One region of the Streptomyces sp. NPDC005496 genome, then DNA from elsewhere that is predicted to be linked to it. Evidence: predicted binding sites of a transcription regulator. Region 1 holds the regulator's gene; the other holds the start of a gene.
What was found. Region 1 encodes HspR, which represses chaperone genes until heat shock. Its sites were predicted from a motif close to TTGAGNNNNNNNNNCTCAA; they were not measured.
Positions count from the first base shown of each region.

Region 1 (4,409 bases):
ACCACGATCCCGACCAAGCGGTCCGAGATCTTCACGACGGCCGAGGACAACCAGCCGTCCGTGCAGATCCAGGTCTACCAGGGCGAGCGCGAGATCGCGGCGTACAACAAGAAGCTCGGGATGTTCGAGCTGACCGGTCTGCCGCCGGCGCCCCGCGGCGTCCCGCAGATCGAGGTCGCCTTCGACATCGACGCCAACGGCATCATGCACGTGACCGCGAAGGACCTGGGCACGGGCAAGGAGCAGAAGATGACCGTCACCGGCGGCTCCTCGCTGCCGAAGGACGAGGTCGACCGGATGCGCCAGGAGGCCGAGAAGTACGCGGAGGAGGACCACGCCCGCCGCGAGGCCGCCGAGACCCGCAACCAGGGCGAGCAGCTCGTCTACCAGACCGAGAAGTTCCTCAAGGACAACGAGGACAAGGTCCCGGGCGAGGTCAAGACCGAGGTCGAGGCCGGCATCGAGGAGCTGAAGGCCGCGCTCAAGGGCGAGGACACCGCCGAGATCCGCACGGCCACCGAGAAGGTCGCCGCCGTCTCCCAGAAGCTGGGCCAGGCGATGTACGCCGACGCCAACGCCGCGCAGGCGGCCGGTGGCGCCGAAGGTGCCGGCGCCGAGCAGCCCAAGGCCGCTGACGACGACGTCGTCGACGCCGAGATCGTCGACGAGGACCGCAAGGACGGTGCCGCGTGACGGAGGAGACCCCGGGTTTCGAAGAGAAGCCTGACGTCCCCTCCGGCGCCACCTCTGACGACGCCGAGCCGCAGGCCGCCACCCCCTCCTCGGAGGAGGAGGCGGCGGCGGCCCCGGACGGGGACGCAGCAGCACAGTTGGTCGGCCTGACGGCCCAGCTGGACCAGGCCCGCACCGCGCTCACCGAGCGCACCGGGGACCTCCAGCGGCTCCAGGCCGAGTTCCAGAACTACCGCCGCCGGGTCGAGCGCGACCGGATCGCGGTCAAGGAGATCGCCGTGGCGAACCTCCTGACCGAGCTCCTCCCCGTGCTCGACGACATCGGCCGCGCGCGGGAACACGGCGAGCTGGTCGGCGGCTTCAAGTCGGTGGCCGAGTCGCTGGAGACCGTCGCGGCGAAGATGGGCCTGCAGCAGTTCGGCAAGGAGGGCGAGCCCTTCGACCCGACGATCCACGAGGCCCTGATGCACAGTTACGCGCCGGACGTCACAGAGACGACGTGCGTGGCGATTCTGCAGCCTGGGTATCGCATCGGCGAGCGCACCATCCGCCCCGCGCGGGTGGCCGTCGCCGAGCCCCAGCCCGGCGCGCAGACCGTCAAGGCGGACTCCGCCGAGACCGCCGAGGCGGCGGACGACAAGGAGAGCGGTGGCCCGGACGAGGGCTGACGTACGCACGAGGGAGGAGGGACGTCGAGGATGAGCACCAAGGACTTCATCGAGAAGGACTACTACAAGGTCCTCGGCGTCCCCAAGGACGCCACCGAGGCCGAGATCAAGAAGGCGTACCGGAAGCTCGCCCGCGAGTTCCACCCGGACGCCAACAAGGGGAACGCGAAGGCGGAGGAGCGCTTCAAGGAGATCTCCGAGGCGAACGACGTCCTCGGTGACCCCAAGAAGCGCAAGGAGTACGACGAGGCCCGCGCCCTCTTCGGCAACGGCGGCTTCCGGCCCGGTCCCGGCGCCGGCGGCGGCTCCTTCAACTTCGACCTGGGCGACCTCTTCGGAGGCGGCGCCCAGGGCGGCACCGCGGCGGGCGGTTTCGGCGGAGGCATCGGCGATGTCTTCGGCGGGCTGTTCAACCGCGGCGGTGCGGGCACCGGCGCCCGCACCCAGCCGCGGCGGGGCCAGGACATCGAGTCCGAGGTCACGCTGAGCTTCACGGAGGCGGTGGACGGCGCGACGGTGCCGCTGCGCATGTCCTCCCAGTCGCCCTGCAAGGCCTGTTCGGGCACCGGCGACGCGAACGGCACACCGCGTGTGTGCCCGACGTGCGTCGGCACCGGCCAGGTGGCCCGCGGATCGGGTGGTGGTTTCTCGCTGACCGACCCGTGCCCCGACTGCAAGGGCCGCGGCCTGATCGCGGAGAACCCCTGCGAGGTCTGCCGGGGCAGCGGCCGGGCCAAGTCCTCGCGCACGATGCAGGTCCGCATCCCGGCCGGCGTCAGCAACGGCCAGCGGATCCGGCTGCGCGGCAAGGGCGCCCCGGGCGAGCGCGGCGGTCCCGCCGGCGACCTGTACGTCGTCGTGCACGTCGACGCCCACCCGGTCTTCGGCCGCAAGGGCGACAACCTCACCGTCACGGTGCCCGTCACCTACCCGGAGGCGGCGCTGGGGGGCGAGGTGCGTGTGCCCACGCTGGGCGGGCCGCCGGTCACCCTGAAGCTGCCGCCGGGCACGCCCAACGGGCGCACGATGCGCGCCCGGGGCAAGGGCGCGGTCCGCAAGGACGGCACCCGCGGCGATCTGCTGGTCACCGTCGAGGTCGCCGTCCCCAAGGACCTCTCGGGCAAGGCTCGCGACGCGCTGGAGGCGTATCGCGAGGCGACCGCGGAGGAGGATCCGCGGGCGGAGCTGTTCCAGGCCGCGAAGGGAGCATGAGGACGCCATGGACGGAATCGGCCGTCGACGCAATCCGTACGAACTGACCGAGGAGACGCCGGTCTACGTCATCTCGGTGGCGGCCCAGCTCTCCGGCCTGCACCCGCAGACCCTGCGGCAGTACGACCGCCTCGGCCTGGTCTCCCCGGACCGTACGGCCGGGCGGGGCCGGCGCTATTCGGCCCGCGACATCGAACTGCTGCGTACGGTGCAGCAGTTGTCGCAGGACGAGGGCATCAACCTCGCGGGCATCAAGCGGATCATCGAGCTGGAGAACCAGGTGGCCGCGCTCCAGTCCCGGGTCGCGGAGATGCAGTCGGCGCTCGACGGAGCCGCGGCCGCGATGCAGCAGCGCGAGGCCGCCGTCCACGCCTCATACCGCCGGGACCTGGTCCCGTACCAGGACGTCCAGCAGACGAGCGCGCTGGTGGTCTGGCGGCCGAAGCGGTCGTCCGAGCAGTAGCCGTCACGGCGTCGCTCACTTGTGCAGGGGCCCGGGAGGGGGACCTCCCGGGCCCCTGCACGTGCGTGGGGCGGCCGAGGGAGTGGTTCACGGCCGGTCCGTGCCGTCGTCCGGGAGGGCGCCGCAGACGGGGTCGGCGCAGCGCACCTCGTTCCGCTCGGGGAACGCCCGCAGGGACGCCGCGCCGCAGCGCGGGCAGCGGCCCGGCAGCCGAACCGACGGCTCGGGGTCGCCCAGCGCCCGGGCGCAGCGCGCCGCCATCCGCCGGGCCTCCTCCTCGACGTGCGCGGCGAGCAGCGGGTCGCGGGCGATGCGCTCCAGGAGCCCGGCGACGCGGCGCAGCCGCACGGGTACCGGGGCGGGCGCGACGGGCCGCAGTCCGAGCCGCTCGCGGACCGCCTCCTCCAGCTCCGTCACACCGTCGGTGATGTCGCGTACGGCGTCCGCGAGGTGCGGCCCCGCCGGGTGGGCGGGACCGCTGTCCGGGGCGCTCACGGGGCCGTCCCGGGCCCCGCGGGCCGGTTCCTGGACGAGATCGGGGAAGCGGCGGATGAGCGAGCCGATCCAGACCGCGCTCCCCGTCGCTCGTGCGCCGCTCACGGCCGGCCTCCCTCCACCCGCCACTTGGAACAGGTGTTCGATAACAGGGGTGAGGCAACAGGCTTGCACGGGGAGGCGGTGTACGCAAGTGACTACCGTCCGTGACGGCCGGTTCGGTCCGTGCGGTCGCACGAACATTCCACGAGGTGGAGAGGGTGCAGCGTTCCCGCACGTCCGGCGAGTTGGTACCTTCACAAGCCGAACACGGAAGTCCGTTGCCATCTCGTTAAGTGGTTACTCCTTGACGCTGCGGTGATCGACGCGTTGGCTTTCAGCCACCTGGTCGCAAAGCTGCGCCCTCGTCCGGAAGGCACATGAAGTGAACACCCGTTTCCGTATGCGTCGTACTGCCATAGCCTTGGGCGCATTTGCCATGGCCGTCCCGCTCGCCGCCTGCGGCGTGGTCGACGGCATCGGCGACGACGGCAGTTCCGCGAGCCCCAAGAAGGGCGACGACATCACGGTCGGCCTCCTCCTTCCGGAGAAGGAGAACTCCCGGTACGAGAAGTTCGACTACCCCATCATCGAGAAGAAGGTGGCCGAACTCACCAACGACAAGGGCCGCGTCGAGTACGCCAACGCCGAGCAGGACGCGGCGCGGCAGAGCGCGCAGCTCAACCAGATGGTGGCCGACAAGGTGGACGTCGTCCTGCTGGACGCGGTCGACGCCAAGGCCATCGCGGGCTCCGTGCGCAAGGCCAAGGAGGCGGGCATCCCCGTCATCGCGTACGACCGCCTGGCGCAGGGGCCGATCGACGCGTACATCTCCTTCG
Region 1 covers NZ_JBIAJQ010000005.1:237,647-242,055, reverse strand. Annotated here, with positions in the region: gene dnaK (molecular chaperone DnaK) at 1-693, shown strand, start outside; gene grpE (nucleotide exchange factor GrpE) at 690-1,361, shown strand; gene dnaJ (molecular chaperone DnaJ) at 1,392-2,573, shown strand; gene ACFYQQ_RS17105 (heat shock protein transcriptional repressor HspR) at 2,581-3,036, shown strand; gene ACFYQQ_RS17100 (hypothetical protein) at 3,124-3,636, opposite strand; gene ACFYQQ_RS17095 (substrate-binding domain-containing protein) at 3,974-4,409, shown strand, end outside.

Region 2 (4,409 bases), on a different contig from region 1:
GTCCAGGCGGACCAGCTCCATGCGGTCGAGCAGGGCCTCCGGGATGGCTTCGAGCACGTTGGCCGTGGCCAGGAAGACCACGTCGGAGAGGTCGAGCTCGACCTCCAGGTAGTGGTCGCGGAAGGTGTGGTTCTGCGCCGGGTCGAGCACTTCGAGCAGGGCCGCGGCGGGGTCGCCGCGGAAGTCGGAGCCGACCTTGTCGATCTCGTCGAGCAGCACGACCGGGTTCATCGACCCGGCCTCCTTGATGGCGCGGACGATCCGGCCGGGCAGCGCGCCCACGTACGTACGGCGGTGGCCGCGGATCTCGGCCTCGTCCCGCACGCCGCCGAGGGCGACCCGGACGAACTTGCGGCCCATGGCGTGCGCGACGGACTCGCCCAGCGAGGTCTTGCCGACTCCGGGGGGTCCGACGAGCGCCAGCACGGCACCGCCGCGCCGCCCGCCGATCACACCGAGGCCGCGCTCGCTGCGCCGCTTGCGCACCGCGAGGTACTCGGTGATGCGCTCCTTCACGTCCTGGAGTCCCGCGTGCTCGGCGTCCAGGATCGCGCGTGCGCCCTGGATGTCGTACGCGGAGGCGCTGTCGTCGGTGCGCTCGTTCCACGGGAGTTCGAGCACGGTGTCGAGCCAGGTGCGGATCCAGGAGCCCTCGGGCGACTGGTCGCTCGCGCGCTCCAGCTTCTCGACCTCCTTGAGGGCGGCCTCGCGGACCTTCTCGGGGAGGTCGGCGGCCTCGACGCGGGCGCGGTAGTCGTCCGACTCCTCGCCGTCCTGGGAATCGCCGTTCAGCTCGCGCAGTTCCTTGCGTACGGCTTCGAGCTGGCGGCGCAGCAGGAACTCGCGCTGCTGCTTGTCGACGCCTTCCTGGACGTCCTTGGCGATGGACTCGGCGACGTCCTGCTCGGCGAGGTGCTCGCGGAGCTGTTCGGTGGCGAGCTTCAGCCGGGCGACCGGGTCGGCGGTCTCCAGCAGCGCCACCTTCTGTTCCGTGGACAGGAAGGGCGAGTAGCCGGAGTTGTCGGCGAGGGCGGAGACGTCGTCGATGGCCTGGACGCGGTCCACGACCTGCCAGGCGCCGCGCTTGCGCAGCCAGCTGGTGGCGAGGGCCTTGTACTCCTTGACCAAGTCCGCGACCTGGCCGGGCAGCGGGTCGGGCACGGTCTCCTCGATCCGGGTGCCCTCGACCCAGAGGGCGGCGCCGGGGCCGGTGGTCCCCGCGCCGATCTTCACGCGCCCACGGCCGCGGATCAGCGCGCCCGGGTCGCCGTCGGCCAGGCGGCCGACCTGCTCGACGGTGCCGAGCACGCCGGTGCCCGGGTACGACCCGTCGATGCGTGGCACCAGCAGCACCTTCGGCTTGCCCGGTTCGGACCGCGCGGCGGCCTGGGCGGCCTCCACGGCGGCGCGGACGTCGGCGTCGTTCAGGTCCAGCGGAACCACCATCCCGGGCAGCACGACCTCGTCGTCGAGCGGCAGCACGGGCAGGGTGAGCGGTGTGGACGTCGAAGCCATGATCTCCCCTTCGGCAGTCAAGTTGAGCTATGCCGACTCAATGCGCCTGGGCCGTTGATTGTTCCCCGGGCCGCGTTCGCTCTCAGCGATCACCTCTGCCGCCCGGGGCGAGGACCCGCGTACCGTCCGAGAGGTAATACTCCATGACGACCAATGACCATTACGGGGGATGCGGTGACCGGGATCGTACGGGCCTGGGTGGACGGGTGGGTCGTCTCGCGCGGGGCGGCGCCGCCCGCGGTCGAGCCCTGGGGGTTCACGGTCGACGTGGGACTGCCGGAGCACGTGACCCGGCACGTCCTCGCGGCGACCGGGGACGCCGTCGAGGAGTCGGCCGTGCGCGAGGTGGCGGACACGGTGACCGGGGCCGGCGTGTGGCTCAAGGTCTTCGCGGACCCGGGGGTCGTGGGGCCCTGGCTCGGCCGCGGCTGGCACGTGGACCCGGAGCCGGGATTCCTCATGACCGGCCCGCTGACCACCGCCGGCCCGGCGGACCCGGGAGCGGCCGACGGCGGACGCGCGCTGCCGGACGGCTACCGGCTGCGCACCTGGTCGCGCGGCGGCGCCGGGCACGCCCTCGTCCTCGCGGCGGACGGCTCGTGGGCCGCGCACGGGCACGTCGCCCCGACCGGCGCGACCGCGGTCTTCGACCGGATCGAGACGGCCCCCGCGCACCGCCGCAGGGGCCTCGGCCGGACGGTGATGCGCGCGCTCACCGGTCTGGCGGTCGCCGGGGGCGCCGGCACGGGGGTCCTGGCCGGCACACCGGAGGGGCGGGCGCTGTACGAGTCCCTGGGGTGGCGGGTGGACGCGCCGCTGACGAGCGCCCGGTTCACCGGATAATTCCGCGGGACCGCGGCGCCGCTGATGCCAGGATGGGCGCCATGACTGCCACGTACGACACCCCTGTGGTCATCGATCGCCGGGAGGGCCCGTACGGCGAGGTCGTGCTGCGGCGCCACGGAGGGCTGCTGCAGATCATCGCCAACGGCTGCTTCCTGATGGACACCTCCGACGGCCGCTCGGAGCGGCTGCTCGTCGACGCCGCGTACGACGCCCTGGACGGACGCGCGCTGCCCAGCGTGCTGATCGGGGGGCTCGGCGTCGGCTTCTCGCTCGCACACGCCGCCGCCGATCCCCGCTGGGGCCGCATCACGGTCGTGGAGCGCGAACCGGCCGTCATCGCCTGGCACCGCGAGGGCCCGCTGTCCGCCCTGTCCGCTGACGCCCTCGCCGACCCGCGGACCGCCGTCGTCGAGGCCGATCTCGTCGCGTACGTCAATGAGACATCCGACACGTACGACGCGCTGTGCCTTGACATCGACAACGGACCCGGCTGGACGGTCACCGAGGGCAACGACAGCCTGTACTCGCAGGCCGGACTGGCAAGCTGCGCAAGGGCGTTGAGGCCCGGCGGGGTGCTCGCCGTGTGGTCCGCGCAGCCCTCTCCGGAATTTGAAGGAACCTTGCGGAATGCCGGATTCCAACAGGTGCGTACCGAAGAGATCCCCGTTGCCCGGGGCGTTCCCGACGTGGTGCATCTCGCGGTAAGGCCTGGATAGCCGAGCCGTGGTGACTGCCCGTACTCTGCTTCCCTGACGCCGATCATTCAAGCGTCAAGCGCAGTCATGGGATCACCCCACGGATTCCGGAAAGCACACTTCAGGGGCGGGCGATGGAGCAGACACACACCTCCCACAACGGCACGGCGGCGACACCCGGCGCACAGCGCCGGGTGCTGGTGGTCGAGGACGACCCGACGATCGTCGACGCCATCGCGGCCCGTCTGCGAGCCGAGGGATTTCTCGTCCAGACCGCCGGTGACGGCCCGGCCGCCGTCGACACCGCCGAGGCCTGGCAGCCCGACCTGCTGATCCTCGACATCATGCTGCCCGGCTTCGACGGCCTGGAGGTCTGCCGCCGCGTGCAGGCCCAGCGCCCGGTGCCGGTGCTGATGCTCACGGCCCGCGACGACGAGACGGACATGCTGGTCGGGCTCGGCGTCGGCGCCGACGACTACATGACGAAGCCGTTCTCGATGCGTGAGCTGGCCGCCCGCGTGCACGTCCTGCTGCGCCGCGTGGAGCGTGCCGTGGTGGCCGCCTCCACGCCCCGCAGCGGCATCCTGCGGCTCGGCGAGCTGGAGATCGACCACGCGCAGCGCCGGGTCCGCGTCCGCTCGGAGGACGTGCACCTGACGCCCACCGAGTTCGACCTGCTGGTCTGCCTGGCGAACACCCCGCGCGCGGTGCTCTCCCGGGAGCAGCTGCTCGCCGAGGTCTGGGACTGGGCGGACGCCTCCGGCACCCGCACCGTCGACAGCCACATCAAGGCCCTGCGCCGGAAGATCGGCGCCGAGCGGATCCGTACGGTCCACGGCGTGGGCTACGCGCTGGAGACCCCGACTCCCTGAGCCGGGCCGCTGATCGGGACCTCGTGAGGGGGCGGATGTGATGACCGGGTCCGGGGGACGCAAGGGTGCGGGCCCCTGGGGAGGCGTGCGCCCCTTCTCGATCAAGACGAAGCTCGGCACGCTGGTCGTGGTCTCCGTCTTCATCACCACCGGTCTGCTGATGATCGCGGTGCGCACCGAGACCGAGCTGCGCTTCATCACCGTCTTCTCGATGATCGCCACGCTCCTGATCACGCAGTTCGTGGCGCACTCGCTCACCGCCCCGCTGGACGAGATGAACACGGTCGCCCGCTCCATCTCGCACGGCGACTACACACGCCGGGTGAGCGACGGGCGCCGCGACGAGCTGGGCGACCTGGCCCAGACAATCAACCTCATGGCGGACGAGCTGGAGGCCCAGGACCGCCAGCGCAAGGAGCTCGTGGCGAACGTCTCGCACGAGCTGCGCACCCCCATCGCCGGCCTGCGCGCCGTCCTGGAG
Region 2 covers NZ_JBIAJQ010000003.1:284,555-288,963, forward strand. Annotated here, with positions in the region: gene lon (endopeptidase La) at 1-1,515, opposite strand, end outside; gene ACFYQQ_RS09945 (GNAT family N-acetyltransferase) at 1,690-2,358, shown strand; gene ACFYQQ_RS09950 (spermidine synthase) at 2,400-3,077, shown strand; gene ACFYQQ_RS09955 (response regulator transcription factor) at 3,191-3,928, shown strand; gene ACFYQQ_RS09960 (HAMP domain-containing sensor histidine kinase) at 3,969-4,409, shown strand, end outside.
Region 2: the regulator HspR is predicted to act here: its motif matches at 1,538-1,556, upstream of lon (endopeptidase La).